2 regions of the Streptomyces sp. NPDC001709 genome follow, and region 1 is predicted to be linked to the other one. Evidence: riboswitches for the same ligand, from Rfam matches in the RefSeq annotation. Region 1 holds a riboswitch; the other holds the start of a gene.

What was found. Region 1 has a riboswitch for S-adenosylmethionine ahead of ACWC0C_RS20670 (aminotransferase class V-fold PLP-dependent enzyme). Riboswitches for the same ligand answer to the same signal wherever they lie in the genome.
Region 2: another riboswitch for S-adenosylmethionine. It lies ahead of thrC (threonine synthase); the one in region 1 lies ahead of ACWC0C_RS20670 (aminotransferase class V-fold PLP-dependent enzyme).

The regions. Positions count from the first base shown of each region.
Region 1 covers NZ_JBSFGB010000013.1:144,929-160,315, reverse strand. The annotation lists gene ACWC0C_RS20725 (glycosyltransferase family 4 protein) at 1-797, opposite strand, end outside; gene ACWC0C_RS20720 (glycosyltransferase 87 family protein) at 984-2,219, shown strand; partial or broken gene ACWC0C_RS20715 (MATE family efflux transporter) at 2,440-2,658, opposite strand; partial or broken gene ACWC0C_RS20710 (PadR family transcriptional regulator) at 2,658-3,029, shown strand; gene ACWC0C_RS20705 (hypothetical protein) at 3,054-4,223, opposite strand; gene ACWC0C_RS20700 (NlpC/P60 family protein) at 4,279-5,325, opposite strand; gene ACWC0C_RS20695 (NlpC/P60 family protein) at 5,569-6,603, opposite strand; gene ACWC0C_RS20690 (NYN domain-containing protein) at 6,824-8,167, opposite strand; gene ACWC0C_RS20685 (hypothetical protein) at 8,209-8,448, opposite strand; gene ACWC0C_RS20680 (rhomboid family intramembrane serine protease) at 8,609-9,352, shown strand; gene ACWC0C_RS20675 (Lrp/AsnC family transcriptional regulator) at 9,349-9,630, shown strand; gene ACWC0C_RS20670 (aminotransferase class V-fold PLP-dependent enzyme) at 9,741-11,102, opposite strand; SAM riboswitch class IV at 11,286-11,402, opposite strand; gene trpD (anthranilate phosphoribosyltransferase) at 11,488-12,552, opposite strand; gene qcrB (cytochrome bc1 complex cytochrome b subunit) at 12,689-14,326, opposite strand; gene qcrA (cytochrome bc1 complex Rieske iron-sulfur subunit) at 14,323-15,381, opposite strand; gene qcrC (cytochrome bc1 complex diheme cytochrome c subunit) at 15,378-15,387, opposite strand, start outside.
Region 2 covers NZ_JBSFGB010000001.1:137,908-153,294, forward strand. The annotation lists gene ACWC0C_RS00755 (carbohydrate-binding protein) at 1-613, shown strand, start outside; gene ACWC0C_RS00760 (1-phosphofructokinase family hexose kinase) at 610-1,539, opposite strand; gene nagA (N-acetylglucosamine-6-phosphate deacetylase) at 1,674-2,819, opposite strand; gene ACWC0C_RS00770 (ROK family protein) at 2,819-3,793, opposite strand; gene ACWC0C_RS00775 (extracellular solute-binding protein) at 3,905-5,197, shown strand; gene ACWC0C_RS00780 (DUF3263 domain-containing protein) at 5,232-5,456, shown strand; gene otsB (trehalose-phosphatase) at 5,531-6,364, shown strand; gene ACWC0C_RS00790 (alpha,alpha-trehalose-phosphate synthase (UDP-forming)) at 6,352-7,800, opposite strand; gene ACWC0C_RS00795 (glucosyl-3-phosphoglycerate synthase) at 8,061-9,005, opposite strand; SAM riboswitch class I at 9,167-9,309, shown strand; gene thrC (threonine synthase) at 9,327-10,610, shown strand; gene ACWC0C_RS00805 (MoaD/ThiS family protein) at 10,607-10,882, shown strand; gene ACWC0C_RS00810 (cold-shock protein) at 11,314-11,520, shown strand; gene groL (chaperonin GroEL) at 11,847-13,469, shown strand; gene ACWC0C_RS00820 (Uma2 family endonuclease) at 13,560-14,240, opposite strand; gene ACWC0C_RS00825 (hypothetical protein) at 14,300-15,127, opposite strand.

The sequences.
Region 1 (15,387 bases):
CAGGGGACGGAGCCGGTGAAGCGGACCGACGAGTCCACGCCCCTCTCGTGGGCGAGGCGGCGCAGGTCCTGCTCGTAGGGGCCGCCGCCGACGATGAGCAGGACGGTGTCGGGCTCGGCGGCGAGGATGCGGGGCATGGCCTGGATCAAGGTGTCCTGGCCCTTGCGCGGGACCAGGCGGGAGACGCAGACCACGACCGGGCGGTCGGTGAGGCCGAGGCGGGCGCGGACCTCGTCGCCGCCGGAGCCGGGGTGGAAGGTCTTCTCGTCGACTCCGGGCGGCAGCTGGACCATGCGGCTCGCCGCCGCCGGGGTGAGCGCCGTGGCGATGCGTGAGCGCGTGTACTCGCCCAGGTAAGTGATGGTGTCCGTCGACTCGCCGATCCGGCGCAGCAGTTGCCGGGCGGCGGGCAGCTGGGCCCAGCCGGCCTCGTGGCCGTGGGTGGTGGCCACCAGCCGCTCGGCGCCCGCCCTGCGCAGGGCCGGGGCCATGAGGCCGAGCGGTGCCGCGGCGCCGAACCACACCGAGGTGCAGCCGTGCTCGCGCAGCAGCCCGGCCGCCCGCCGGGTCGCCTGCGGGGTCGGCAGCAGCATCGTCGTACGGTCGCGTACGACGGTGAAGGGCTGCTCGGCGTCGAAGGCGGCCGTGGCCTCGATACCCTCCCTGCCGCGCTTCCAGGTGGAGGCGTAGACGACCAGCCGGCCGGGGTCCAGGCGGAGGGCCATGTTGTGCAGGAAGGCCTGGATGCCGCCCGGCCGGGGCGGGAAGTCGTTGGTGACGATCAGGGTCTTGTGCATCGCCGCCGACCCTACCGAATCGGCCGGCCCCGGCCGCGACCGAATGGGCCGTCCCCGGCCGGGCGCGGCCGGGTCTGTGGCATGCGCACGGCCGGTCGGGTCATCATGGTCACGCGAGAGCGGACGAACACGGAAACGAACACCGGCGCGGACACCGACGCGGGAATCGAACGGCAAGGGGAGCACGTGGAGACCAAAGGCGCCGGGCGATCCCTGGCATGGCTGCTCGCGACCTGGGTCGTCACCCGTGCGGTGCTGCTGCTGTTCGCGTTCCAGGTGTACACCTTCCCCGGGCCGGACGTCACCTCCGACGTCTCGGTGATCTACCGGGGGTGGTACGAGGTGCTGCGCCACGGAACGTTTCCGTTGGACGACGTGACCTGGCAGTACCCGCCGGCCGCCGCCCTCCCGGTCCTCTCCCCCGCCCTCCTGCCGTTCCTGTCCTACGCGCACGCCTTCTACCTGCTGGCGTTCCTCGCCGACGCGGTCGTGCTGGCGCTGCTGCTGTATCCCCGCCGGCGGCCCGGCCGGTCCCTGCGCGGTGCCTGGGTGTGGGTGGCGGGCGCCCCGCTGCTCGGCCCGACGGTGTACGCCCGGTACGACGTGATGGTGACCGCGGTGGCCGTGGCGGCACTGATCGCCGGGGCCCGGCATCCGCGGGTGATGGGCACGCTGACCGCGTTCGGGGCCCTGCTGAAGGTGTGGCCGGTGCTGCTGCTGGTCGGTGCCGTGCGGCGGCGGGCCTGGGCGTCGGCCGCGGTGACCGCCGCCGGGCTCGCGGCGCTGTTCGCGGTGTCCATGCCGGGCGCCTTCGCCTTCCTGACCTTCCAGCGGAACCGGGGCACCGAGGTGGAGTCGCTGGGCGCCCTGGTCTTCCATGTGGCCCGGCACTTCGGCTGGCACGGCGAGGTGCTGCTGAACTACGGGTCGATCGAGTTCCTCGGCCCGCATGTGACCCAGGTCAGCTCGGCGGCGCTGGCGCTGACCGTGGGCGCGTTCGGCTGGCTGCTGCTGTGGCGGCTGCGGGTGACCCGCAGGGCCCCGCACACGCTCGCGGAGGCGGCCTTCACCGCCGTTCTGCTGTTCACGGTGACCAGCCGGGTGATCAGCCCGCAGTACCTGGTGTGGCTGATCGGCCTGGCCGCGGTCTGCCTGTCGTACCGGGCGAGCCGGATGGGGGCGCCCGCGCTGATGGTGGTGGCCGCGTCCTTCGTGACGGTCCTGGAGTTCCCGCTCGGCTTCTCGCACGTGGTGCTGAGCGACCGCTACGGCGTCCTGCTGCTGGTGCTGCGCAACGGCCTGCTCGTCGCCGCCTCGGTCACGGCGGCCCGCCGCCTGTGGCGCTCGACCGTCACCCCGACCCCCACCGCACCCCTACCCCCCGAACCGGCCCGCCCACGGCAGACCCCGGTCTCCTCCTGACCCAGCCACCCACGACAGCCCCCGCCTACGGGAAAACGCCGGCCACCACACCACACCCACACCACCAGCCTGGCGACACGGCCCTGGTCTTCTCCTGACTCAGCCAGCCCACGACACCCGGCAAGCCACGACAGCCCCCGGCCTCCGGGGAAACGCCGGGCGCCGCACCACACCCGCACCGCCCCACCGACCCGGCAACGCGACCCCGGTCCCTCCCGGCTCAGCCGGTGTGGGACAGGGACGGCGCCCCGGCTTCCGCGGGGCGGTCGGTTCTTCGCAGCAGGGCTGCCGCGGTCGCGCATTGCACGGCCATCGCGAGCGCCAGCGCCAGGCACACGCCGGGCAGGCCCAGGCCGCCGAGTGCGTACACGAGGGGCAGCTGGACGGCCGTGCCGAGCAGCGTGACCCGGAGCAGGGCCGGGGCTCTGCCGCTGCCCTCAGCACACCGAGGAGGGCGCGAGCGCCGCCCCGCGCCGGGTGCTGTCCCTGACCGGCGAGGGCCGGGCGGAGCTGCTGGAGCGGCTGCGCCACCCCAAGCAGACGGAGATCACCGACCAGGTCCGCTTCAACACGCTCCTGGCCTTCCTGCGGCACCTGGACGACCCCGCCGAGCAGGCCGCCGTACTGCGCCGCCGGCTGGACTTCCTGCAGACCCCCGCGAGCTTCTTCTACCGGGCGGGCGAGCCGGTGCGCGCGGAGGAGGCCGGGGATCTGTTCCGGGAGGGCATGCTGCGGGTCGCCCGGGCCACCGGGAAGGCGGAGCGGGCCTGGCTGCGCGAGGCCGTCGAGACGCTCAGCGCATCCGACTGACCTGCCGGGCAAGGGATTTGTCGGTCACTCGGTCCGGCTCAGCTGCGCCCGCACATACTCCCGCCACTGCTCGGTGAACGCCCCCGGCGTGGTGCCGAACACCTTCTCCAGCGCGTCCTCGACCGCGCCCGCCCGTTTCCCGTGGGCGCCGACGGCGCGGTAGAAGGCGTCGAGCCGGGCCGTGCCCCAGTGGTCGGCGATCATCCGGCAGGCCAGCCAGCCGCCCTCGTAGGCCCGCGCGAGCTCGGCCGGGTCGCTGGTGAAGCCGAAGTCCTTGTCGGCCGGGAGCGCGGTGGGGGCGTGGCCGTCCTGGACGGCGCGGGTCAGTTCCGGCGCGACCTCGGTGGGAGTGCGGCCGGTGCCGAGGTAGCCGATCCAGTCCGCGTAGCCCTCGGAGAGCCACAGCGGGGTCGCGGCGGTGGTGTGCGCACGGGTGGCCACATGGGTGGTCTCGTGGGTGAGCACCACCTGTTTGCCGAGGTCACCGAGGATGGCGTAGGCCTCCGGGTTGACGACCACCCGGTCCGCCGGTGCCCGGCCGGAGCCTCCCGCCTCACCGGTGGTGACGGCGGCGATGCCCCGGTAGTTGGAGGCGGGCGAGCCGAGCAGTCCCGCCATGCCCCGCAGGGACCGCGGGACGAGGACGACGACATGGCGGGTCCAGTCGGTGCCCCAGGCCCGGGAGACGGCCGGGACCGCGTGGTCGGCCAGCGTGGCGTACACGCGCAGCTGGGCGGCCGTCCGGCCGGTGCCCAGCACCAGGCTGTGCGCGCCCTTGACTGCGGTCACCGGGCCCTGGTCCCACAGCTGCTGTCCGGCCTTCTCGGCCGGCTCGTCGGCGGTGACGTACCACCTGCCGGCGGCGGTGCGGCCGAGGGTGAAGGTGCGGCGGGCGTCGACCGGGGCCTTGTCGTAGCCGGCGACGCGGTAGCTGAGGTCGGCGTCGGCGGTGGCGCCGGAGGAGGTGCGGCGTACGGCGGTGACCCGGTAGGACCAGGAGGCCAGCGGGAGGGCGCGCAGCCGGGTGTACTCGGTGCGGGCGCCCGTGGCGTCGTACGCCCGCTCGTCATGGCCGAGGAGGGCCGCGGAGCGCCGGTCGAGCAGATGCTGCACCTCGGTACGGACGGAGCCGGCCGTCGTGCCGCCGCCGCATCCGGCCAGCGGCAGCAGCAGCCCGAGCCCTACGGCTCCCATGCTCCACGCCCGCCTGCGACCAGCCACTTCCCGATCGTAACGGCGAGCGGCGCGATCAGGGCCGGGTGACCGAGGAGATGGGCATCATCCCGACCGGGTCGTAGCGCACCGCCGCTCCCGGATAGGGCGCGTGGATGACCTGCCCGTTGCCGACGTACATCCCCACATGGCTGGCGTCGGAGCGGTAGACCACCAGGTCACCGGGGCGGGCCTGGGAGAGCGGGATCTGCCGGCCGGCGAAGCGCTGCTCCTGCGAGGTGCGCGGCAGCTCCATCCCGGCGTGCGCGTACGACCACTGCATCAGGCCCGAGCAGTCGAAGCCGGAGGGGCCGCTGGCGCCCCACACGTACGGCCGGCCGAGGGCGGAGCGGGCGGCGGCCACCGCGGCGGCGGCGCGGGCGTCCGGGGCGTCGGAACCGAGGGCGCCGGTCAGGCCGGGCAGACCGGCGAGGTCGGCCAGATCGGCGCGGCCGGAGTCGTCGGAGCGCGAGGCCCGGCCGAACGCGGCGCGCTCGGCGGGCGGGAGCGCGTTGAGCAGGTGCCGGGCCCTGGCGAGCTTCTTCTCCACGGTCCGCTTGTGCGCGGCCACGGCCTTGCGGCTGTTCGCCAGCTCGGCGAGCTTCCCGGCCGCCGCCACACGCTCCCCGACGAGTTCCCGCATCGCCGACTGCAGCTCCCGCAGCTGCCCGGTCTGCTGGGCGCCGATGCGGTCGAGGGTGGAGGCCCGGTCCAGGTAGTCGCCGGGGTCGTCGGAGAAGAGCAGCGCGAGGGCCGGGTCGATGCCGCCCGCGCGGTACTGGGCGCCGGCCAGCGAACCGAGCTGCTCCCGCAGGGTGTTGATGCGCTCCTGCTGCCGGGCGATGCGGTCCTGGGCCGCGCGTACCTCGCGGCGCAGCGTGCCCGCCCGCTCCTGGGCCTTGTCGTAGTCCTGGGTCGCCTGCTCGGCCTCCTGGTAGAGCCGGTCCACCTCGGCGCGGGAGTCGCCGTGCGGGGCCGCGTGCGCCGGTACGGCGCCGAGCGCGGCGGCCGCGGCCGACAGCAGGCACAGGGCGACGGCGCCCCGGTCGAATCCGGAGGAGGCAATACGGCGGTGAGAGCCCACGGCAGTCCTTCTGCTGGCGGACAAGACTGCTTCCCCGGCGCCTGGGGACGGGGAGGCCCCGGCGCCGGGGAAACGCGGCAGACAGTAGCCGTGCGGAAAGGCCGGGACCAAAGCGCCCAGTGGTGACACACAGTGACGCCCCGCCGGTTACGCAGGTAACTGGCGGGGCGTGGAGTCAGTTCCGGTACACGGGATTCGCCCGTTCGGGCGCCCCCGTTGCAGTGTTTCTCGCGGAGGACGAGGTCAGACGCGGACGCCGAACTGGAACGGCATGTCGGACATCGCCTCGTAGCGGACCACCGCGCCGGTGTGCGGGGCGTGCAGCACCTGGCCGTTGCCCGCGTACAGGCCCACGTGGTGCAGGTCGCCGTAGAAGAACACCAGGTCGCCGACCTGCAGCTGGTCGACCGAGCTGATCCGGGTGCCGATGTTGGCCTGGGCCTCGGAGGTGCGGGGTATGGAGACGCCGGCCTGGGCGTAGGCCCAGGAGGTCAGACCCGAGCAGTCGTAGGAGGACGGGCCGGTGGCACCGTAGACGTAAGGCTTGCCGATCTGGCTCTGGGCGGCGGAGAAGGCCGCCCCGGCACGGCCGGAGGCCGGCGGGGTGTCACCGAGGTGCACCCGGTCGCTGGAGGAACGGTCGGCGCGCTGCTGCTGGGCGGCCAGCTCCTGCTTCTCCTTGGCCGTCAGGGTGTTGAGGAGCTTCTGCGCGTCGGCGAGCTTGCCCTGGACTTCCTTCTTCTTCTGCTCCAGCTCGGTGCGCGTGGAGGAGAGGTCCTTGAGCTTCTGGCTGGCTTCCGCCCGCTCCTGGGCCAGTTCGCGCTGTTTGTCCTGAATCTTCTTCAGTGCGTCGACCTGCTGGGCGCTCAGCTGGTCGAGCGTGGACGCCTTGTCGAGGAAGTCGTCCGGGTTGGAGGACAGGAAGAGCTGGACCGAGGGGTCAATGCCGCCGGAGCGGTACTGCGAGGTGGCCAGCGAACCCAGGCCGTCGCGCAGCTTGTTGAGGTCCTGCTGACCCCGGGCGACATTGTCCTGGATGGTGGATATTTCCTTCTGCAGCTTCTGCTGCTTCTCCTTCGCCCCGTTGAACTTCTCGGTGGCCTGCTCGGCCTCCTCGTAGAGCTTGTCGACCTTGGCCTTGACCTGGTCCTTGCTGAGCTTCTGGCTCGGCGCGGCGTTGGCGGCATTGGCGCTCAGCACGACGGCGGCGGCGGCCGCGGTGGTCAGGACGGTCACGCGGGCGCGACTCTGCTGCTTGGGTCGACGGTGGGACGCCACGGAGGACGAACTCCTTCTTGTGAGTGAGTGAGCGATCACCCGTTCGGAGGTTCGGACCCAGACCCTAGTGACCTTCTTGTGATCAGTTCAAATCCTCACACCAGAAAATCCCATCACGCAATGCAATCTTTGCACTTGACTCACATGCAGTGATCCACGATCGACACTACGTTGCGTGGCGATACGCCCAATTCGGGCATTGCCTATGCCCGTTGGACCTTCAGGACAGTCGCTTGAGAAGCACCGCAGACGCGACCGGACGGGCACCCGCCTTGGCGACCCCGTCGGCCACCTCCCGGTCGGTGGAGGCGACGATGACCGGACGGCCCGGCGGCTCCGCGCGCACGAGCTGGCGGATCAGCTCGTCCGCCGTGACGCCCGGCTTGGAGAACAGCACCCGCACCCCGCGCGGCGGTGCGAGCAGCACCGGCGCGGCCAGTTCGGCGCCGTCGAAGACACACGTCACCTCGGCGCCGGTCTGCGCGGCGAGCGCGGAGAGCTGGCCGAGGAGCCTGAGCCGCTGCTTCTCCAGCGGCATCTGGGGATAGCCGGTCTTGGTGACGTTGTAGCCGTCGACCACCAGATGCGCCTGCGGCAGCGCGAGCAACTGGTCGAGAATGGCCGGATCATGCTCGGACAGGGCGCGCGCCGCGATGTCCTTCGGTGTCATTCGTCCCGGTTCGACCGCGTCCACGGTCTCGGCGGGCCGCACGGACACCGGCGGCAGGGCGAGTTCGCGCCTGAGCCCCTGGGTCGCGTCCAGCAGGGTGTCCAGCAGCAGCCGTACCCGCATGTCCTCCACGCTGCGGCCCTCGCGGGCCGCCCGGCGGGTGGCCTCCAGCGTGGCCTCGGCCTCGCCGAGCCGGGCCTTGAGCCGGCGGGACTCGCTCTCGGCGGCCGACACCTGTCGGTGCGCCTCGGCACGTACGGCGTCCATCTCGCCGTGAGCCTTGCGCAGGGCGGCCTCGCCGCGCTTGACGTCGCTCAGGGCGGCCCGGAGCTTGCGCTGAAGCGATTCCGCCTCCCTCTTCGCCGACTCCAGCTCCGCGCGCAGCCGTTCGGTCTCGGTGCGGGTATGGTCGCGGGCCTGGGCCAGCTCCGCGCGCAGCCGCTCCAGCTCGGCCCGGCTCTCCTCGTCGGCGCGCTCGGCGTCCGCGCGCTGGGCCTCCTCGCCGGCCGCGGTGACCAGCTTCACCCAGCCCGCCGGGCGCAGTACATAGGCCGCGGCCGCCACGTCGAGCGGGTCCGCGGCCGGGGGCGGCGAGCCGGAGTCGAGGGCGCCGGAGAGTTCCGGCTGGGCCTCTCTGAACTTCTCCCCGATCCGCTGCCGGAACAGCGCGTCGGTCTCCAGCGCCGCCGCCATCGCGTTCCCGGCGAACTTCGCCCGGCGATTGGGGGCGAACCGGGCGTACTGCCTGAGCTGGGCGGGCAGTTCCGTCACGGTCAGCGAGCCGAAACTGTCCGAGACGATCTGTACGACTCTGCGGCGCACCCCGTCGGGCAGCGGACGGTCAAGCACCTCAGCGGTGCCGTCGCCCGGCCCCCCGCCTGCGGTCTCCACCATCCGTCACACCCCACTACGTCACTTCTTCGGGGCCGCTCCGCTCAGGAGCCGGCGCCCGGCCTGTCCACGAGTTCCACCTGGTCCACCGCGTTGCACCAGCGGCACCGCACCGATTCGATGGTCTCACTGACCACCTCGCGCTCCTCCACCGTCGGCTCGCCGGCCAGATCGAGATGGAGGTACTCGACGACCTTCGAGGAACGCGTCACGTCGAACCGGGTGAGGTTGCCGCACAGGGTGCAGCGCCATCGGGTGGTGGCGGTCGGCAGGGGAACCGTCATCGTGGCTGTCCGCTTCCTTCTCTCGCTCATGCTCGCTCCCGCGCCGCCGGGCGACGCGTGTGGCCGTAACCCTACGGCCTGGCAGGGACTCGCCGCTGGTCCGTTCATGGCGGCGAGGCGGTCTGTGAGCTTGCGTCCCGTTACGTCATGCTCTGTGTTCATGATCAGCGAGTGGAGCACGGCGACCGGCAGGGCCCTCAGAGCGGTCCGGAGCGCATCCGCACCCGTGACGTACGGCCTCCTCGCCCTGTGCTGTCTGCTCTTCGTGCTGGGCCCGGCCTCGGGGCTCACGCCCGGATACGGCTCCGGGGACGCCCTGCTCGCCGCGCAGCGGGCGTACTTCCGGCGCTGGGGCGTGGTCCCGGCCGAGCTGTTCGCCGGACCGGTGCGCGAGGCCCTCACTCCCGCCACGGCCCTGTTCGTGCACGGCAGCTGGGTGCATCTGCTCGGCAACATGCTCTTCCTCTTCGTCTTCGGCGCGATGACCGAGGAACGGATGGGCCGGGTGGAGTTCACCCTCTTCTACGTCGGCTGCGGCTATCTGGCACTGCTGGGCTACGCGGCCGCCAATGCCACCTCCACGCAGTCGCTGGTCGGCGCCTCCGGGGCGATCTCGGCGGTCCTCGGAGCGTTCCTCTACCTGTTCCCACGCGCCCGCGTGACCAGTCTTCTGCCGTTCCTGTTCTTCCTGCCGGTGCGGTTCCCGGCGTGGGTCGTGCTGCCGTTCTGGGCGGCACTGCAGTGGGCGGCGGCGCGGCAGAGCTCGGGCGGCCCCGGGGTGGCGTACCTGGCCCACCTCGTCGGCTTCGGGCTCGGCTTCGGCTACGCGTGGGTCCGCTACGGCCGTGCGACTAGAGTGAAGTCCGCCCCAGCTCCGGCACCCGAGGGAGAGAACCAGCCGTGATCACCGCGATCGTCCTCATCAAGACCAGCGTGGACCGGATCCCCGAGATCGCGGAGCAGATCGCTTCGCTGGAGTCGGTGAGCGAGGTCTTCTCCGTCACCGGTACGTATGACTTGATCGCGATGGTCCGGGTGCGGCAGCACGATGATCTCGCCGATGTCATCCCCGGGCGGATCAGCAAGATCCCCGGTGTGGAGGGTACGGACACGCACGTGGCGTTCCGGACGTACTCGCGGCACGATCTTGAGGCGGCCTTCTCGATCGGCCTCGACAACTAGGCGGACCGGGGGGCGCCGGTCGCCTTCTCGTCTGCCGGGTGCGGTACGCCGGCGGGCGCGGGTTCGTTGTGGCTTGTCGCGCAGTTCCCCGCGCCCCTTCGGGGCGCTGATCACACCGCCGGGACGCAGCGGCCTTCCTCCGTCCTGTACGACCACTTGGCACCCTCGGTCACCAGTTCCCTCACCGCGGTGACGAAGCGCTCGACGTGCTCGTCGGGGGTGCCCGCGCCGAAGCTCACCCTGATCGCGTTCAGGGACTTCTCGCCCGGCGCGGCCTCCGGGGCGCCGCATTCGCCCTGCGACTGGGGATCGGTGCCCAGGAGGGTGCGGACCAGGGGGTGGGCGCAGAAGAGGCCGTCGCGGACTCCGATGCCGTACTCGGCGGAGAGCGCCGCGGCGAAGTGGGAGCTGTTCCAGCCCTCGACGACGAAGGAGATGACGCCGACGCGCGGGGCGTCGTCGCCGAAGAGGGAGAGCACCTTCACCTGCGGGACCTCGGCCAGGCCGGCCCGGACCCGGTCGATCAGGTACTGCTCGCGCCCGACCAGCGTCTCCCAGCCGGCCTCGGTGAGCGCCTTGCAGGCCGACGCGATGGAGTAGGCACCGATCACATTGGGCGACCCCGCTTCATGCCGCGCGGCGCTCTCGTGCCACTCCACGTCCACGCCGCCGTCCTGACGCCGGGTCACCTTGCGGCTGGCGCCGCCGCCCGCGAGGTACGGCTCGGCCGCGCGCAGCCAGTCGGCGCGGCCGGCCAGGACACCGGAGCCGAAGGGCGCGTACAGCTTGTGGCCCGAGAAGGCGACCCAGTCGACGTCCAGGTCACGGACGGACACGGGGTGGTGGGGGGCCAGCTGGGCGGCGTCCAGGACGATCCGGGCACCGTGCGCGTGCGCCGCCGCCGCCAGTTCGCGCACCGGCCACAGCTCGCCGGTGACGTTGGAGGCGCCGGTGACGCACACCAGGGCCGGACCGTGGGGGTCGCGGTCGGCGAGGGCCCGCTCCAGGGTCGTGACGGCCTGCTGCGGGGTGCGCGGGGCGTTGAGGTAGGTGACCTTCGCGTCCTGCCAGGGCAGCAGGGAGGCGTGGTGCTCGGTCTCGAAGACGAAGACCTGGCAGTCGGCGGGGAGCGTGCGGGCCAGGAGGTTCAGGGAGTCCGTGGTCGAGCGGGTGAAGATCAGCTGGTCGTCGGGGCGGCAGTCCAGGAACTCGACGACCGTCTTCCGGGCGTTCTCGAACAGGTCGGTGGAGAGCTGGGAGAGGTAGCCGGCGCCGCGGTGGACGCTGCCGTAGTACGGCGCGTAGGCGGCCACGTCGTCCCAGACGCGCTGCAGGGCTGGGGCGCTGGCCGCGTAGTCGAGGGCGGCGTAGGTGACCTCGCCGCCGGTGACGAGCGGGACGGTGACATCCCGCCCCAGAACGGGCAGCGGGGCACAAACGGACTGGTCGGCGGCAACAGTGGAGACGGACATGGCTCAACTCCCGTGAAAGCAGGTGTCATTCACCGCGTGAGCAGAGAGCGCTCGAACGCGGGTGAAGGAAAAAAGGGGGATGCGGAGGCGGGGCTCTGCGGCCCTATCGCATTCGCTTGCTCACGGAAGGCTCCCTCGACGACCAGGACCCCTGGTCCCGCGCTCAGTCAGAAGCGCGCGAGGGGTCCGCGCTTGCCGTAGACCTCGCTGCCTACGACCTGGTCTTCACCCGGGGCACCCCGCCACGGACGGAGGGTTGCCGGACAGCCGGCCGGGGCCGAATGACTGTCGCTCATGACCTGGTTCAGTATCCTGCCATACGATCTTCGACGCGCAAGGCGCAGTCCGCCATCTGGACTGCGCCTCGCGTCACACCGTGCCGGTGTCAGCGGTTGGTGGCGGCCACCCAGCGCTCCAGCGTCCGCTTGGCCGCACCCGAGTCGATGGACTCGGCGGCCCTCACCATGCCGGCCCTGAGCTGGTCGGCGAGCGGGGCGTCGGTCGGCGTGAGAGCGACCAGTGCCGCCGCGGAGTTCAGCAGCACGGCGTCCCGCACCGCGCCCTGTTCGCCGTCCAGCAGGCGGCGCGCCACGTCCGCGTTGTACGCCGCGTCGGCGCCGCGCAGCGCCTCCACCGGGACGAGGTCGATGCCGACGTCCCGCGGGTCGAAGGTCTCCTCCGTTACCTTGCCGTCCCGGACCACCCACACCCGGGAGGTGGCTGTCGTCGTCAGCTCGTCCAGGCCGTCGTCGCCGCGGAAGACCAGCGAGGAGTTGCCCCGCTCGGCGAGGACGCCGGCCACGATGGGCGCCATCCGGGGGTCGGCCACGCCGACGGCCTGGGAGCGCACCTTGGCCGGGTTGGTCAGCGGGCCGAGCACGTTGAAGGTGGTCCGGATGCCCAACTGGCCGCGCGCCGGGGCGACATGGCGCAGGGACGGGTGGAACCTCACCGCGAAGCAGATGGTGATGCCGGCCTCTTCGGCGACCTCGGCGACCCGCTGCGGGGTCAGGTTCAGATTGATCCCGAGCTTCTCCAGGACGTCGGAGGAGCCCGAGGCGGAGGACGCGGCGCGGTTGCCGTGCTTGACGACCTTGGTGCCCGTGCCCGCCACGACGATCGACGACATCGTGGAGATGTTCACCGTCTTGGCGCCGTCGCCGCCGGTGCCGACGATGTCGACGGCCGGGCCGGGCACCTCGATCACGTTGGCGTGCTCGTACATCGTGCGGACGAGCCCGGTGATCTCCTCGACGGTCTCGCCCTTGGCCCGCAGCGCCACCATGAATCCGGCGATCTGCGCGTCGGTCGCCTCGCCGCGCATGATCAGGTCCATCGCCCACGCGGTGTCGTCGGCGGACAGGTCCTGGCCGTTCAGCAGGCCGTTCAGCAGGGCGGGCCAGGAGCGGCCCGCCGCGGTGTCGCCTCCAGCGGGGGTCACAGCGCTCATATGCCGCTCCTGTGTCGATGTCCCGCAGTACGGGATACGAATCTCGAACAGGTCCACCCTATCGAGGCCGGGGCACGGCGAAGGGCCCCGTCCGTAACCCGGACGGGGCCCTTCGTCGTGGCGTGGCGACGCGGGATCAGTGGTGGCCGTGGCCGCTCGTGATCTCCTTGTACTCCTCGACGGTCGGCTTCGGGATCTGGTTGTCCTCGCCGTAGTAGGCGTTGTTCAGCTTCACCCGGAGCTTCTCCGTGGCCGGGACCTTGCGCTCGACACCGTTCTCGTCGACCAGCGGGCCGATCTCGGCCGGCTCGTACTGGTGGTGAGCCGTGAGGGTGTGCAGCTGCTCCTGGCTGAGCGGCTCGTGCACCTCGATGAACTCACCGTGCGGCAGGCGCTTGATGATGCCGGTCTCGCGGCCGTGCAGCACCTTGTCGCGGTCGCGGCGCTGCAGGCCGAGGCAGATCCGCTTGGTGACGATGAACGCGACGACCGGTCCGACGAAGAAGCCGATCCGGACGAACCAGGTGACGGCGTTGATCGACAGGTGGAAGTGGGTGGCCCACAGGTCGTTGCCACCGCCGACCAGGCCGATCATGTAGACCGTCACCCAGGCGACACCGAACGCGGTACGGGTCGGGGCGTTGCGCGGGCGGTCCAGGATGTGGTGCTCGCTCTTGTCGCCGGTGACCCAGGACTCGATGAACGGGTAGACCGCGATCGCCGCCAGGACGAGACCGAAGAGCACCAGCGGGATGAACACGCCCAGGACGAGCGTGTGGCCCCACAGGTTGATCTCCCAGCCCGGCATGTAGCGGACCAGACCCTCGGCGAAGCCCATGTACCAGTCGGGCTGGGCGCCGGTGGACACCTGGTCCGGACGGTAGGGGCCCATGGCCCAGATCGGGTTGATCTGGGCGACCGCCGCGATGGCCGCGATGACGCCGAAGACCAGGAAGAAGAAGCCTCCGGCCTTGGCCATGTAGACCGGCAGCAGCGGCATGCCGACGACGTTCTTCTCGGTCTTTCCGGGACCCGCGAACTGCGTGTGCTTGTGGTAGAAGACCAGGATCAGGTGCGCCACCATCAGGCCGAGCATGATGCCCGGCAGCAGCAGGATGTGGATCGAGTAGAACCGGGCGACGAAGTCGTGGCCGGGGAACTCGCCGCCGAAGAGGAACATCGAGATGTACGTGCCGACGATCGGCATCGACAGGATCGCGCCCTCGGTGAAGCGGACACCCGTGCCGGAGAGCAGGTCGTCCGGGAGCGAGTAACCGGTGAAGCCGGTGAACATGCCGAGGACGAACAGCAGGAAGCCGAACAGCCAGTTGATCTCACGCGGCTTGCGGAACGCGCCGGTGAAGAACACGCGCATCATGTGCACGAACATGCCGGCGAGGAAGATCAGCGCGGCCCAGTGGTGGATCTGCCGGACCAGCAGGCCACCGCGCACGTCGAAGGAGATGTGCAGGGTCGAGTTGAACGCCTCGGACATCAGCTGTCCCTGCAGCGGGACATAGCTGCCGTGGTACTCCACCTCGTTCATCGACGGGTGGAAGAACAGCGTCAGATACACACCCGTCAGGATGATGATGATGAAGCTGTACATGCACACTTCGCCCAACATGAACGACCAGTGGTCGGGGAAGATCTTGCGCATGTTGGACTTGGCCAGGGAGTAGATCCCGAGCCGGCCGTCGGCCCAGTCGGCGATCCGCTCGCCGGCCGGTGCCTTCCCGCGAGAGCGGGGCGTCTCGTTCGCTGCAGTACTCATCCGCGCTCCCAGAATGCAGGACCGACGGGCTCCTCGAAGTCGCCGAGCGCCTGGAGGTAACCCTCGCTGTCCACACCGATGCGCAGCTGCGGCAGGGCGTGGCCGGCGGGGCCGAAGATCACTCGGGCACCGTCGGAGAGGTCGAAGGTGGACTGGTGGCACGGGCACAGCACGTGGTGCGTCTGCTGCTCGTACAGCGAGATCGGGCAGCCGACGTGGGTGCAGATCTTGGAGAAGGCGACGATGCCTTCGTGCGACCAGTCGAGCTCGCGCTTGTCCTTGATGTTGCCCGGCTGGAGCCGGACGATCATCAGAGCCGCCTTGGCGATCTCGTTCTGGAACTCCTCATCGGTCTCCTCCAGGCCGTCGGGCTTGGCGAAGGTGAGGGAGCCGACGGCGACGTCCTCGGGGCGCAGCGGCTGGTTGGTGTTCATGTTGACCAGGCGCTTGCCCTTGGCCCACAGGGTGTGCCGGAGCATGGTCCCGGGCTTCGGGCCCAGGCCGCCGAGCAGCATGACGCCGGAGAGCGGCACCAAGGCCAGCGCGCCGAACATCGTGTTGCGAACCAGCTTGCGGCGGCCGATCGCCGACTCCTTGGCACCCTGGCGGAAGTCCGCGTGGACCTTCGCGCGGACCTCGGGCGAGGCCTCGATCGGGTGACGGTCGTCGGCGACCTCCACGTCGGACATCAGGGTGCGGGCCCAGTGGACCGCGCCCGCGCCGATGCAGAACAGCGCCGCGCCGAGGGTCAGCCCCAGCGCGAAGTTCAGCGCGTTGATGTGCCCGATCGGGAAGACGAAGATCGCCTTGTCGTGCGGGATCGCGAAGTACGAGGCGATGAAGCCGACGGTGGCCAGCATCGACACCGTGAACAGCAGGGCCACCATGCGCTCGGACCGCCTGGCGGCCCGCTCGTCGATGTCCTGGATCCGGTGCTCGTGAGGCGGCAGCCCCGGGTCGGCGAACGGGTTCTCCTCGTCCGCGACCGTCAATGCGCCGTGCGCGTGGTCCTGCTCAGCGGGCAGGTTCTCTTCTGGAATGTCTTGGCTACTCATGACTTC
Region 2 (15,387 bases), on a different contig from region 1:
CAACACCAAGGGCCTGCTGATCGGCGCGATCGCGGTGGTCGCCGCGGTGGTCGTCGGCATCGGCGCCGCGATGCTCAACGGCAACGACGACAAGAAGAACAACAACCAGGCGGGCACGACCCCGACCCAGTCCCAGGGCCAGTCTCCGAGCCCGTCGGGGAGCAACTCGGCGGCGAGTGGCTCGATGCAGGCCGACGCCTCGGCGCTCACGCCGGCCGGCGGTGCGGCGAAGGCCTCGGACGTCAAGGGCGCGAGCTCCTCCGACGGCAGCTACATGGCGGGACTGAACACGCCCGGCTCCTCGCTCACCTGGACGGTCAACGCCCCGTCGGACGGCACGTACACCGTCTTCGTGTACTACAGCGTGGCCGGCCCCGACCAGTCGATGACGGTCAGCGTCAACGGCACCCCGTTCGGCAGCAAGCTGGACCTGCGGAACTACCGGCACGCCAAGGACGGCGACTTCGCCAACGGCTGGACCAGGACCTTTGTGTGGCCGACCCTGAAGCAGGGCTCCAACACCATCTCCATCTCCTGCGGCTCCGGAGACCAGTGCAACGCCCTGATCAGCAACGTCAAGCTGAAGCCGGGGCAGGTCAAGAAGGACGGCTAAGCCGCGCTGGCCACCCGGGCCACCGCCACCCGCCCCCGCAGCTCCTCGTACACCGCCGGGTCGAACTCGCCGGCGGCCGCGGACCGTACCGTCGCCGCCGACAAGGCGACCGCGCGGGCTAGGCGGTCTGGCCAGGGGAGGTTCTCCACCAGGCCCGACAGGAGGCCCGCCACCGCCGAGTCGCCCGCGCCCGTCGGGTTGCCGTGGAGGTGGGCCGGTGGGGTGGCGCGCCAGCGGCCTTCGGGGGTGACGGCCAGTAGGCCCTCCGCGCCCAGGGAGGCGACCACCGCGTGGGCGCCGCGGCGGCGGGCGTCCTGGGTGGCGCGCAACGGTTCGTGGGAGCCGGTGAGTTCGGCCAGTTCGTCGGCGTTGGGCTTGATGAGGTCGGGGCGGGCGGCCACCCCGCGGCGCAGGGGTTCGCCGCTGGTGTCCAGCAGCGCGGGGACGCCGTGGGTGCGGGCGGCCCGGACGAGGTTGGCATACGCGCCGACCGGCACGCCCGGCGGCAGGCTGCCGCACAGGGCCACTGCCGAGGCGCCGGGCAGTAGTTCCTCGTAGCGGTCCAGGAACGCGCCCCACTCGGTTGGCGCTATCTGCGGGCCCGGCTCGTTCAACTGGGTCGTATCACCCGAGAGTTCGTCCACGATCGCGATCGTGCGCCGACTCGCCCCGGTCACCGGAACCAGCGCGTCCGTGAGGCCGGCCGTGTCGGCCAGCCGGTCGTGTATCGCCCGTCCGGTCCCGTCGCCCGCGAAGCCCGTGACCGTCACCTCGTGCCCCAGCGCGGCCAGTACCCGGGCCACGTTCACGCCCTTGCCGCCGGGCCGCTCGATGACCTCCGAGACCCGGTGCGAGGTGTGCGGCCGCAGGGACCGTACGCGATAGGTGAGGTCGAGAGCGGTGTTCAGCGTGACCGTGAGGATCACCCCGGCCGACCTCCCTCAACATCCCTTGCGTGCGTCATCGCGCCCGTCATCGGTTTCCGGGGCCCGATCATGCCAAAGAGACGGCGGTCGGCCCAGTCACGAGTCGGCCGCCGTCCAGGGAAAAGACGGGCAGATCAGGCCAGTTGGGGCGGTACGACCATCCACTCGCCTTGCCGCATCACGCCCTGCACGTCGAAGTCCGCGTCCAGGAGGACCAGGTCCGCGTCCTTGCCCGGCTCCAGCGAGCCGATGCGGTCGGACAGGCCGAGGAGGCGGGCCGGGCCCGCGGACAGGGCCTGTACGGCGTCCTCGACCGAGAGCCGATCCACCGTCACCGCCCGCTTGAACGCGCGGTCCAGGGTCAGCGTGGAGCCCGCGATCGAGCCGCCCTCCACCAGCCGGGCCACCCCCTCGCTGACCTCGACCTCCAGCGGGCCGAGCATGTAACGCCCGTCGCCGATGCCCGCCGCGTCCATCGCGTCCGTGATGAAGGCGACGCGGGAGGCGCCCGCGTGGTGGAAGGCCAGCTCCAGGGCGGCGGGGTGGAGGTGTACGCCGTCGTTGATCAGCTCGACCGTGACCCGCTCGTCCTCCAGCAGGGCGGCGATGGGGCCCGGCGCCCGGTGGTTCAGGGTCGGCATGGCGTTGAACAGGTGGGTGGCGACCGTGGCGCCCGCGTCGATGGCCTCGACCGTCTGCTCGTACGTCGCGTCCGTGTGGCCGATCGCCGCGATGACGCCGTGCTCGGCGAGCAGCCGTACCGAATCGATGCCGCCCGGCAGCTCCGCGGCCAGCGTGACCATCGTCGCCCTGCCGCGCGCCGCGTCGATCAGCTTGCGCACCTCGGCCGGGTCCGGGTCGCGCAGCAGCTCCTCGGAGTGCGCGCCCTTGCGGCACGGCGAGATGAACGGCCCCTCGAAGTGGATGCCCGCGATGTCCCCCTGCTCGGCCAGCTCGCTCAGGAGCCCGGCCTGCCGGACCAGCAGGTCCATCTCGTCGGTCACCGTGGAGGCCACCAGGGTGGTGGTGCCGTGCAGGCGGTGCGTACGAATGGCCTTCAGCACGTCGTCGGCCGTACCGGAGAAGGAGGCACCGCCGCCGCCGTGGTTGTGGATGTCCACGAAGCCGGGGATCAGCCAGTGGCCGGTCACGTCGAGCACGTCGGCGCTCTCGGGAGCGACGGCCGCGATCTTCGTGCCCTCGACGACCACGCGCCCGTCGTCCACGACCCCGCCGGGCAGCACCACCCGAGCACCTGCGAGAACCAAGCTGGGAGCCATCAGGCGGTTACCTCCGAAGGGTCGGTGGGGTCGGTGGGGTTCGTGGGGTCGAGGTCGGTGGAGTCGAGCAGGTCGCGGGCCAGCAGGCCCGCGCCGAGGCAGCCGGCGGTGTCGCCGAGGGCGGCGGGCACGATGGTCGGCAGTTTCTGGAAGGTGACCCGCTGCCGGACGGCGTCCCGCAGCGGCTGGAACAACACTTCCCCCGCCTCGGCGAGACCGCCACCGACGATCAGGGTGCGCGGGTCCAGCAGGGTGAGCGCGGTGACCAGGCCGTCGGCGAGGGCGTCGACCGCCTCCCGCCAGACCCGGACGGCGTTCGGGTCACCGGACGCGACGGCCTTGGCGCAGTCGGCGGCGTCCGCGTCCGGGTCACCGCAGGCGGCCGCCCAGGCCTCGCTGACGGCGGACGCGGAGGCGTACCGCTCCAGGCAGCCGTGCTGCCCGCAGGGGCAGGGGATGCCGGACGGGCGTACGACGACGTGCCCGATCTCGCCGGCGAAGCCGTGCGCGCCCGCCTCCACCCGGCCGTCGATGCCGATGGCGCCCGCGATCCCGGTGCCGAGCGGCACGAACAGGAACCGGTCGGCGCCCTTGCCCGCGCCGATCCGGCCCTCGGCGAGGCCGCCGGTGCGCACGTCGTGGCCGAGGGCGACGGGGATGCCGAGCCGTTCGGTCAGCAGCGCGCGCAGTGGTACGTCCCGCCAGCCGAGGTTGGCGGCGTAGGAGGCGATGCCCTGTTCCTCGTCGACGATGCCGGGGACCGCTATGCCCGCTGCGGCGGCGGCCTCGCCGTAGCGCTCCGCGCCGTAGGCGTGCAGCTCGGCGGCGAAGCCGAGGATCGTCTCGACCACCGCGTCCGGTCCGCGCTCGCGTCCGGTGGCGCGGCGGGCGCGGTGGAGCAGCTCGCCGTCGTCGCCGACGAGGGCGGCCTTCATCCCGGTACCGCCCACGTCCAGGGCGATGACATGTCTCACCACAGCACCTAGTGTGGCCCCCCACCCGGGAGAGGTCTAGTCCACTCACGTGGTGTAGACCTTATGTGTCCATATATTGAACGGTCAGACAGCAGGGTTGGGGCTTTGACGGTGCGTCGGCGTACGGCAGGAACGATCGCGGTGGTGTCCGCACTGGGCATGACGGCGGTCCTCGGCGGCTGCGGGAGTACGGGCTCCTCCGACGTCACACTGAGACTCGTCGCCGCCGACTACGGCGACTCCCCGGCCAACAGCTCCAAGAAGTACTGGGACACCCTGGTCAAGGAGTACGAGTCCAAGCACCCCGGCGTGAAGATCGACGTCAGCGTGTACTCCTGGAACGACGTCGACGCCAAGGTCAAGGACATGGTCGCCGCGGGCCACGCCCCCGACCTGGCCCAGATCGGCGCCTACGCCGACTACGCGGCCGCCGGCAAGCTCTACCCGGCCTCCGACCTGCTCTCCATCCGCACCCAGGCCGACTTCCTCTCCCAGCTCTCCGAGGCCGGGCAGTGGAACCACACGCAGTACGGCATCCCCTTCGCCGCCTCCACGCGCGTGCTCTTCTACAACAAGACCCTGTTCGCCAAGGCCGGCATCACCCCGCCCACCACCTGGGACGAGCTGGCCGCCGACGCCAAGGCGCTCAAGGACAAGGGCGTGAAGTACCCCTACGCGCTGCCGCTCGGCCCCGAGGAGGCCCAGGCCGAGACCATGCAGTGGCTGCTCAGCGGCGCCTCCGGCAGCAACGACGGCAACGGCTACACCGACGGCATCGGCACCTACACCATCGACTCGGCGCCGAACGTCCAGACCTTCACGTGGCTCAGGGACGACCTGGTCGGCAAGGGCCTGACCGGCCCGGTCGCCCCCGGCAAGCTGAACCGCGCGGACGCCTTCTCCGCGTTCGCCGCCGGCCAGGTCGGCATGCTCAACGGGCACCCGACGCTGATCCAGCAGGCCGAGAGCAAGGGCGTGAAGTTCGGCATGGTGCCGATGCCGGGCCGGGACGGCAAGGCCAGGGCCTCGATGGGCGTCGCCGACTGGATGATGGCCTTCAAGCAGAACGGGCACCGCGACCAGATCGGCGACTTCCTCAACTTCGCCTACTCCGAGAAGAACGTCCTCGACTTCTCCCGCGAGTACGGCCTGCTGCCGGTCACCGGCTCCGCCTCCACCGCGATGAGCGACTCGGACGCCGCCCCCGACAAGGCGCTGCACCCCTTCCTCGACCAGCTGCCGACCTCCGAGCTGTATCCGGTCGGCAAGACCTCCTGGGCGTCGGTCAGCGCGGCCGTGAAGCAGGACATAGGCCAGGCCGTCGAGCCCGGCGGCAGCCCGGCCGGCGTCCTGTCCCGCATCCAGGCGACGGCGACGGCGGCGGACAGCAGCAGCAGGAGCTGAGCCGTCTGTCAGTGCCCGGCGCTACGGTTCTTCCATGGAACTCGGCCCCCGCGAACAAGCCATCCTCGCCCTGGAGCGCCGCGGCTTCCCCGGCCCCGGCGCGAAGGAACGAGCGATACGCGAGCAACTGGGCCTGTCCCCGGTCCGCTACTACCAGCTCCTCAACGCCTTGCTGGACGACGAGAGAGCACTGGCGGCGGACCCGGTCACGGTGAACCGTCTGCGGAGGGTACGGGACTCCCGGCGAACGGAGCGCTGAGTCGAGGCGGGGTCCAGGGGCGGAGCCCCTGGAGTGCAGGAGTGATACCGGCCGGCGCTGGATAGTGTCGCCGTATGGACCCTCTGCCGACCCCGCAGACCCAACCCGGCCGGGACGGACTGGCCGCCCTCCTGGCGAAGCCGACCGCGGCGATCGTCGGACTCGACTTCGACGGCACGCTGGCCCCCATCGTCGCCGACCCCGAACAGGCCCGCGCCCACCCCGAGGCCGTACCCGCGCTCGCGGCCCTGGCGCCCAAGGTCGCCTCCGTCGCCGTGATCACCGGCCGCCCCGCCGGAGTCGCCGTACGGTACGGCGGCTTCGCCGGCGTCCCCGGCCTGGGGCACCTGACCGTCCTCGGCCACTACGGCGCCGAACGCTGGGACGCGGCCACCGGCACCGTCACCGCCCCCGCCCCGCATCCCGGCGTCGAGGCGGTCCGCGCCGAGCTGCCGGGCGTACTGGACCGCGCCGGCGCCTGGCACGGCACCTGGATCGAGGAGAAGGGCCGGGCGGTCGCGGTGCACACCCGCCGCGCCGACGACCCGCAGGCCGCGTTCGACGCCCTGCGCGGCCCCCTCACCGACCTCGCCGCCCGCCACGGCCTGATCGTGGAACCCGGCCGCATGGTCCTGGAACTGCGCCCGCCGGGCATGGACAAGGGCGTGGCGCTCGGCGAGTACGTCCGCAAGACCGGCGCCGAGTCGGTCCTCTACGCCGGCGACGACCTGGGCGACCTCCCCGCCTTCGACGCCGTCGACGAACTCCGCTCCGAAGGCGTCCCCGGCCTCCTGGTCTGCAGCGGCAGCACGGAGGTCACGGAACTGGCGGAACGAGCGGACGTGGTGGTCGACGGCCCCGCCGGCGTCGTACACCTCCTGCGGGCGCTGGCCGCTCAGCTGGACTGAAGTTCCCTGAGCGCCCGCAGCTGCTCCAGGAACCACTGGGCGGGCGGCAGCGCGGTGGCGGCCGCGGCGAGCCTCTTCGACCGCTCCGCGCGCTCCCCGTCCGGCATGCCCAGCGCCTCGTGCAGGGCCCGCGCGGTCTCCAGCACGTCGTACGGGTTCACCACGAGCGCGTCGGCGCGCAGCTCCTCGTACGCCCCCGCCTCCCGGGACAGCACCAGTGCGCAGCCGTGGTCGGAGACGAGCGGGATCTCCTTGGCGACCAGGTTCATGCCGTCCCGGATGGGGTTGACCAGGGCCACGTCGGCGAGCCGGTACGCGGCCAGGGAGCGCGCGAAGTCGTCCTTGACGTGCAGCACGACCGGGGTCCAACCGGGCGTCCCGTACTGCGCGTTGATCTCCTCGGCCACCCGCTGCACCTCGGCGGTGTAGTCCCGGTACACGGCCAGGTCCTGCCGCGACGGATACGCGAACGCGACGTGCACCACCCGCTCACGCCACTCGGGGTGCTCCTCCAGCAGCTGCCGGTACGCCAGCAGCCCGCGCACGATGTTCTTGGACAGCTCGGTGCGGTCGACGCGCACGACGGTCTTCCGCCCCTCGCCGATCTCCTCCCGCAGCGCCGCCATCCGCTCGTCCACATCCGGCTCATGGGCCCGTTCGCGCAGGAAGTCGCCGTCCGCGCCCAGTCCGTGCACCCCGATCGCCGTATCGGCGAGGCTCCCGGGACCCAGTACCGCCGTGCAGCACGCCGTGAACGCGTCCGCCCACCGCCGGGTCAGGAACGCCGCCCGGTCCGCGCCCAGCATGCCCTTCAGCAACTGGGCCGCGATGTCGTCGGGCAGCAGCCCGAAGTACTCCGGCGGCGCCCACGGCGTGTGCGAGAAGTGGCCGATCCGCAGGTCGGGGCGGAGTGCGCGGAGCATCCCGGGGACCAGGCACAGGTGGTAGTCCTGCACCAGGACCGCCGCCCCCTCGGCCGCCTCCTCGGCCAGCGCCTCGGCGAAGGCCCGGTTGTAGGCCTCGTACGCCGCCCACTGCCGGCGGAATTCCGCGTCGAAGACCGGCTCCAGCGGGGTCTGGTACAGCATGTGGTGGACGAACCAGAGCACGGAGTTGGCGATGCCGTTGTAGGCGTCGGCGTGCACCGCCGCGTCGATGTCGAGCATCCGCACCCGCTGGCCGCCGGTGTCCTCGGTCGGCAGCAGCCCGCCGTCCGCCCGCCGCACGGCCTCCCGGTCGCCGTCACCGAGCGCCGCGCACACCCATACGGCATGGGCGTCCGCCCCGATGGCCGACAGCCCCGAGACCAGCCCGCCCCCGCCCCGCTTGGCGCGCAGCGAGCCGGCCCCCTCGTCGCCCACCGTGTACGAAACCGGCCCGCGATTGCTCGCGACCAGCACCCGAGCTCTCTCAGCAGCACCCTGCGTGGAAGCCATGGTCCTCAACCTAGGGCCTGCCCGGCGGATCTTGCCAGAGACGCGGGGGCTGGCACGCACATCTGCCGCGTTGTCGTCGGTCGCCGATGCTCCGCATCGACTCCCTCCTCCGCCTTGCAGCTGCACGCACCAGCCCCCGCTCACCTGTGCTGGTCAGGGACCGTCGGTTTCCTCGGGCCAGATCCGCCGGGCAGGCCCTAGCCCGGCCCGGAAACGCTCAAACGTACGGCTGCCTCCGCTGCCCGCGGCCGTATACGAACTCAAGCCACCCGGCGTTCGGCGTACTCCGCGATCTCCAGCATCGGTGGCCGTTCCTCGGTGTCCACCGAGTACGTGCGTGGCTCGAAACCGTCCTCGCCGCGTTCGAACTGGGTGAGGGAGGGGCGGACGAGGTGCCCGCGGGCCAGCCGGAGCTGGGCCGTGCGGTAGATGGCGGCGGCCATCCGGCCGAGGGCCTGCCCGTCCTGGTGCCGGTGCTTGCGCACGCCCACGTCCACCTGGGCCAGCGCATCCAGCCCCACCAGGTGCAGGGCGTCCACCAGCATGCCCAGCTCGACGCCGTAGCCGACGGGGAAGGGGAGCTGTTCCAGCAGGCTGCGCCGGGCCGCGTACTCCCCGCCGAGCGGCTGGACGAATCCCGCGAGCTGCGGCCAGTGCATGTTCAGCAGCGGGCGGGCCATCAGTTCGGTGACCCGGCCGCCCTGACCGGCGGCCCCGGCGAGCGGACGGTCGTACATCGCCTTGACCAGGTCCACGCCCGGCTCGGTGAGCAGCGGGCCCACGATCCCGGAGACGAAGTCGGAGGAGAACTCCCTCAGGTCGGCGTCGATGAAACAGAGGATGTCCCCGGTGGTGACCAGGAGGGAGCGCCAGAGCACCTCACCCTTTCCGGGGACCGCCGGGAGGCGCGGCAGGATCTCGTCCCGGTGAACCACCCGCGCGCCCGCGGCGGCGGCGATCGCGGAGGTGCGGTCGGTGGAGCCGGAGTCGACGACGACGATCTCGTCGACGAGCGGGACCTGCTCCACGAGGTCGTGACGGATGACCGCGACGATGTCGCCGACCGTCTCCTCCTCGTTGAGCGCGGGCAGCACGACGCTGACCGTCTGGCCGGTGCGCTGCTTGGCGGACAGGATCCGGTGGAGCGGGCGATCGGTCACGGACCAGGAGCGGGTGGCCAGCCAGCGCTCGACTTCTTCCAGCACGGTCTGCGACTCCTCACTGTTCGTGATCGCACGGGCTGCACCGTGTGATCCATCTCGCGGTTCGGACGACTATCTCAACTGTCCTGGCCTTCGGTTACAGTCTTGAACAACGCCGATGACCATCGCATGTCGAGGGTCAACGTGCGCACACAACCGCATACCGCTCATCCAGAGGGGCAGAGGGACACGGCCCGATGAAGCCCCGGCAACCCTCCAGTCGGTACTCGTCTTCGCAGCGAGGCTCCCGGCTAGGGAAGGTGCCAAATCCGTCTCACGGCGAGATGCGTCGTGAGGAAGATGAGGAGAAAGGGCCTCGCCTCCATGGCTGTGCAGACAGTTGCAAGCACCTCCACTCCCACCGTCGACCTCGGTCCCGCCGCGGCCCTGAGCTGTCGCGAGTGCGGTCACCGCGTCCCGCTCGGCCCGGTCTTCGCCTGCGAGGAGTGTTTCGGCCCGCTGGAGATCGCCTACGACTTCTCCGCCTACGACACCGAGGAGCTGCGCCGCCGCATCGAGGCCGGCCCGGCGAACATCTGGCGGTACGCCCCGCTGCTGCCCGTCCCGGCCGACGTGGCCGACAAGCCGAACCTGAACCCGGGCTGGACCCACCTCGTCAGGGCCGACAACCTGGCCCGTGAACTCGGCGTCACCGGCGGCCTGTTCATCAAGGACGACTCCGGAAACCCGACGCACTCCTTCAAGGACCGCGTCGTCGCCCAGGCCCTGGAGGCCGCCCGCGCCTTCGGCTTCACCACCCTGTCCTGCTCCTCCACCGGCAACCTCGCCGGTGCCGTCGGCGCCGCCGCGGCCCGCGCCGGCTTCCGCTCCTGCGTGTTCATCCCGCACGACCTGGAGCAGGGCAAGGTCGTCATGGCTGCGGTGTACGGCGGCGAGCTCGTCGGCATCGAGGGCAACTACGACGACGTGAACCGCTTCTGTTCCGAGCTGATCGGCGACCCGGCCGGCGAGGGCTGGGGCTTCGTCAACGTCAACCTGCGGCCGTACTACGCGGAGGGCTCCAAGACCCTCGCGTACGAGATCTGCGAGCAGCTCGGCTGGCGGCTGCCGGACCAGATCGTGGTGCCGATCGCCTCCGGCTCCCAGCTCACGAAGATCGACAAGGGTCTGCAGGAGCTGATCAAGCTGGGTCTGGTCGAGGACAAGCCGTACAAGATCTTCGGCGCGCAGGCCGAGGGCTGCTCGCCGGTGTCCACCGCCTTCAAGGCCGGGCACGACGTCGTACGCCCGCAGAAGCCGAACACCATCGCCAAGTCCCTCGCCATCGGCAACCCGGCCGACGGGCCGTACGTCCTGGACATCGCGCGCCGCACCGGTGGTGCCGTGGAGGACGTGACGGACGAGGAAGTGGTCGACGCCATCAGGCTGCTCGCCCGTACCGAGGGCATCTTCGCGGAGACGGCGGGCGGTGTGACGGTCGGCGTCACGCGCAAGCTGGTCGAGGCCGGTGTGCTGGACCCGACGAAGACCACGGTCGTCCTCAACACGGGTGACGGCCTGAAGACGCTGGACGCGGTGGCCGACACGGGGCTCACCGCCACCATCCGCCCGACCCTGGACTCCTTCCGAGAGGCTGGCCTCGCATGAGCGTGACCGTTCGCATCCCCACCATCCTGCGCACCTACACCGGTGGCCAGGCCGAGGTCAGTGCCCAGGGCGCGACCCTCGCCGAGGTCATCGCCGACCTGGAGAAGAACCACACCGGGATCGCCGCCCGCGTCCTGGACGACCAGGGCAAGCTGCGCCGGTTCGTGAATGTCTACGTCAATGACGACGACGTCCGCTTCGAGCAGGGCCTGGAGACCGCCACCCCGGACGGCGCAGGTGTCTCCATCATTCCGGCGGTCGCCGGCGGCTGATCGTTACCTTAGGTAACTGCGGTTACTGATTGTTCATTGAATTGCCCCCTCCGTAAGAGAAGCGGAGGGGGCAATTCTGCGTGATTGAGCGCGGTACAGTTGGGGAACCTGGTCGCGGTCTTCGGGTCGCGAGCCCTGGATTCATGCCGCAACACTCGATAAGAAGCAGCCAAACTGCGCGGGTTTTATGCGGCTTTTGTGGCGTTTGCGGGGCCCGACTTGCCCGGAATTCAGACGAATTCTCGCCACATTCCGGACCGTTCCCGTCCAGAATTCTCGTCCGATTGACCTGTTGCAGACGGCAGTTGGACAGATACATTCAGCCGCGGTCGACGCGTTCCGGCGCACGCCCCCGTCCGATGGGGGGTGAGGTCTGACCCGGATCCGCGAAGTGTGGATCTGTGCAAGGGCCAGTAATAGGGGAGTTAGGCATGGCTCAGGGCACCGTCAAGTGGTTCAACGCGGAGAAGGGGTACGGCTTCATCGCGGTCGACGGTGGTGCGGATGTTTTCGTCCACTACAGCGCGATCCAGATGGACGGTTACCGCACCCTGGAAGAGGGGCAGCGGGTCGACTTCGAGATCTCGCAGGGCCAGAAGGGCCCGCAGGCGGACATGGTCCGGCTGGCGACCAGCTGAAGCACGCGTCGACTGACAGCGACGTTCTTCTGTTCATCTTCGAAGGGCCCGTACCTCCTGGGGTACGGGCCCTTCGTCGTGCCCGCCGCCCCCTGTTCGCGCGCGGCTGAGCGCCCCCACCGGCATGCCCGAGGCGCTTGCACTCGAGGGTGCCGAGTGCTAATCATTGGCGTTAGCACTCTGAAGGTGAGAGTGACAAAGAAGGACCGGGTCGGTGAGGCCCGCAGGCCAAGTGGGGCAAGGAACCACGAGGCCGGCGAGCCGTCCGTCGCGGGCGCGGGCGCGGTCCGAAGGAATCACCCCCAGTCCTGGAGGGACCACTTCACATGGCCAAGATCATCGCGTTCGACGAGGAGGCGCGGCGCGGCCTCGAGCGCGGCATGAACCAGCTCGCGGACGCCGTCAAGGTGACGCTCGGCCCCAAGGGCCGCAACGTCGTCCTCGAGAAGAAGTGGGGCGCCCCCACGATCACCAACGATGGTGTCTCCATCGCCAAGGAGATCGAGCTCGAGGACCCGTACGAGAAGATCGGCGCCGAGCTGGTCAAGGAAGTCGCGAAGAAGACGGACGACGTAGCCGGTGACGGCACGACGACCGCGACCGTCCTGGCCCAGGCCCTGGTCAAGGAAGGCCTCCGCAACGTCGCCGCCGGTGCCAACCCGATGGCCCTGAAGCGCGGTATCGAGAAGGCCGTCGAGGCCGTCTCCGCCGCCCTGCTGGAGCAGGCGAAGGACGTCGAGACCAAGGAGCAGATCGCCTCCACCGCGTCCATCTCCGCCGCCGACACCCAGATCGGCGAGCTGATCGCCGAGGCCATGGACAAGGTCGGCAAGGAAGGCGTCATCACCGTCGAGGAGAGCAACACCTTCGGCCTCGAGCTCGAGCTCACCGAGGGCATGCGCTTCGACAAGGGCTACATCTCCGCCTACTTCGCGACCGACATGGAGCGCATGGAGGCGTCGCTCGAGGACCCGTACATCCTCATCGCGAACTCCAAGATCGGCTCCGTCAAGGACCTGCTCCCGCTGCTGGAGAAGGTCATGCAGTCGGGCAAGCCGCTGCTGATCATCGCCGAGGACGTCGAGGGCGAGGCCCTGTCGACCCTGGTCGTGAACAAGATCCGCGGCACCTTCAAGTCCGTCGCCGTCAAGGCCCCGGGCTTCGGCGACCGCCGCAAGGCCATGCTCGGCGACATCGCCATCCTCACGGGCGGCGAGGTCATCTCCGAGGAGGTCGGCCTCAAGCTGGAGAACGCGACCCTGGACCTCCTGGGCCGCGCCCGCAAGGTCGTCATCACCAAGGACGAGACCACCATCGTCGACGGTGCCGGCTCCTCGGAGCAGGTCAACGGCCGCGTGAACCAGATCCGCGCCGAGATCGAGAACAGCGACTCGGACTACGACCGCGAGAAGCTGCAGGAGCGCCTGGCGAAGCTCGCCGGCGGTGTCGCGGTCATCAAGGCCGGTGCCGCCACCGAGGTGGAGCTCAAGGAGCGCAAGCACCGCATCGAGGACGCCGTGCGCAACGCCAAGGCGGCCGTCGAGGAGGGCATCGTCGCCGGTGGTGGCGTGGCCCTGCTGCAGGCCTCGGGCGTCTTCGAGAAGCTGGAGCTGGAGGGTGACGAGGCGACCGGCGCCAACGCCGTGCGCATCGCGCTCGAGGCCCCGCTGAAGCAGATCGCCGTCAACGGTGGTCTCGAGGGTGGCGTCGTCGTGGAGAAGGTGCGCAACCTGGCCGTCGGCCACGGTCTGAACGCCGCCACGGGTGAGTACGTCGACATGATCGCCGAGGGCATCATCGACCCGGCGAAGGTGACCCGTTCCGCGCTGCAGAACGCCGCCTCCATCGCCGCGCTGTTCCTCACCACCGAGGCCGTCATCGCCGACAAGCCGGAGAAGGCCGCGGCCCCGGCCGGCGGCGGCATGCCGGGCGGTGACATGGACTTCTGATCGACCTGACGGTTGATCGCCTGTCCTACGGACCGAGGGCGGTACGTCCAGCTTCTGGCTGGGGGTGCCGCCCTCGGGCGTTTGTCGAGGTCAGTCGGCGTAGTCCTTGAGTTCCTCCGTGTCCAGGGTGATGCTCACCGGCGGCGGAAGTTCGACGGTGGCGCCCCAGGAGTGGGACTGGGACTGCTGGTAGCGGCCGTCCTTGGGCTCGCTGTAGACGACGACGGTGTTGTTGTCACGGTCGATGAGGAGGTAGACGGGGATGTCGGCCGCTCCATAGCCGACGGGCTTGTCGATACGGTCGCGCTGGTTGGTGTCGCGGTCGTGAGAGGTGATCTCCACGGCCATGAGGGCGCCGTCGGCCGGGGACCAGTTGCCGTGTCCCTTGAAGTGGCCCCTGGGCGCGAGAAAGCCGTCCGTGATAGAGCGGCCCTTACGGTATGCCTCGGTCTTGACACCTCGTTCGGGCACGAGGTTCAGCTCGGGGCGCTGCTGCATGCACTGACGGAGCAGCCACATGAAGATCTCGCAGTGGTTGCCGTCCGGCATGGCCTTTACTACTACCTTTCCGTTGATGTACTCAAGCCGCACGGTTTCGGGGGCCACCGCGGCCAGCTCCTCGAACTCCTCGACGTCGAGCGGCCCGTGCCTCACACACAGCCGCCCGCCGAGGAACTCCAGCCGGTTCCGCAGTTCCCTCGGAGCCCTGCGGACGAGTTCCTCGAAGTCCTCGACGGACATCTGCGGGCGTTCTTCGGTGTCAGGGGTCATGGCGTCGCCTCCTCCCCTCCATCGTGCCCCTGAGTGGTCATGTCGGACCGTGGAAGCCGTCATACGGGTGTCCTTTCTCGTCGTTTGAGGGCCATCGCAGCGCGGATCTCCGCTGCGTGGACTTGGACCGCCGAAACGGGCAGGGGCGCGTTGGAGTGCGTTGGCGCGCGCTCGCCCCGGCAGCCGCCGCACACACCCCCCGGCAGTGCCTCCGGCCGCCCCGGTACCCCGCACTCCGCGCACTCCAGGACCCGGCGGGGTGGGCGGCGGACCGGTTCCGGGGGGACTTTGTCGATCAGGCGGCGGCGGACCAGGGCCGCCGGGTGGTGGACCGGGGTGGGCAGGCCCTCGGTCAGGGCGCGGAGTACGGCGTCGTCGGTGGCGCCGCGCGCGAACCACCCCTCCAGCAGCGGGGCGAGCGCCGCGCAGTCGGCGGCGGAGAGGGACAGGACCGGGGCCGTACGGCCCAGGGCGGCGAGGAGGATGTGGGCACGGGAGCGGGTGGGGTGGGCGGTGCGCTCGTCCGGCGGCGGCTCCGGCTCCGGTACGTCGCCGCGCGTGAAGGCCGCCCACCAGCCGTCGTCGCGTGCGGTACGGGACCACCACGATCGGGTGATCCAGCGCGAGCCGCCGCCTTCCGTCTCCAGCCGCTCCCTTCCTCGCCGTAAGTGCCCTGCCGCCTGGAGCCGGTTGAGGGCGGTGCGGAGCGCGCACTGGCCGTACGGAAGCTGCTTGGCCAGCGTTTTCACCGAGATGTCGGCGCCTTCGGGGAGGCGGTCGATGTACGCGGCGATGGCCGCCTCGCGGGGCGGGAGGTGCGCGAAGTCGTGGTTGGTGCGGGGGCGTTGGTCCGACGCCGAGCGCTTGCCGTAACCCGGATTGGCCATCGGGTGGGGGGACGGGTGCGTGGGCAGGAAGGCAGGACTAAGGTTGGCTTCAGCCACAGGATCGAGCTCTCGTCTAATCGATCTTGCTGGTTAAGCCCCCGCAGGTGTTGGTAGCACCTGACGGGGGCTGTTCGTTATGCGGGACGTTAGAGGGTTGTGACTGTCCGTCGCAAGTCGGTTGCGTCAAGTCAACTCGCGGGGTGGGAGGGCGGGTTGAGGCCCTCCACCCATTCCCTGCAAAGAGCGCTCGGAGCTGGCGG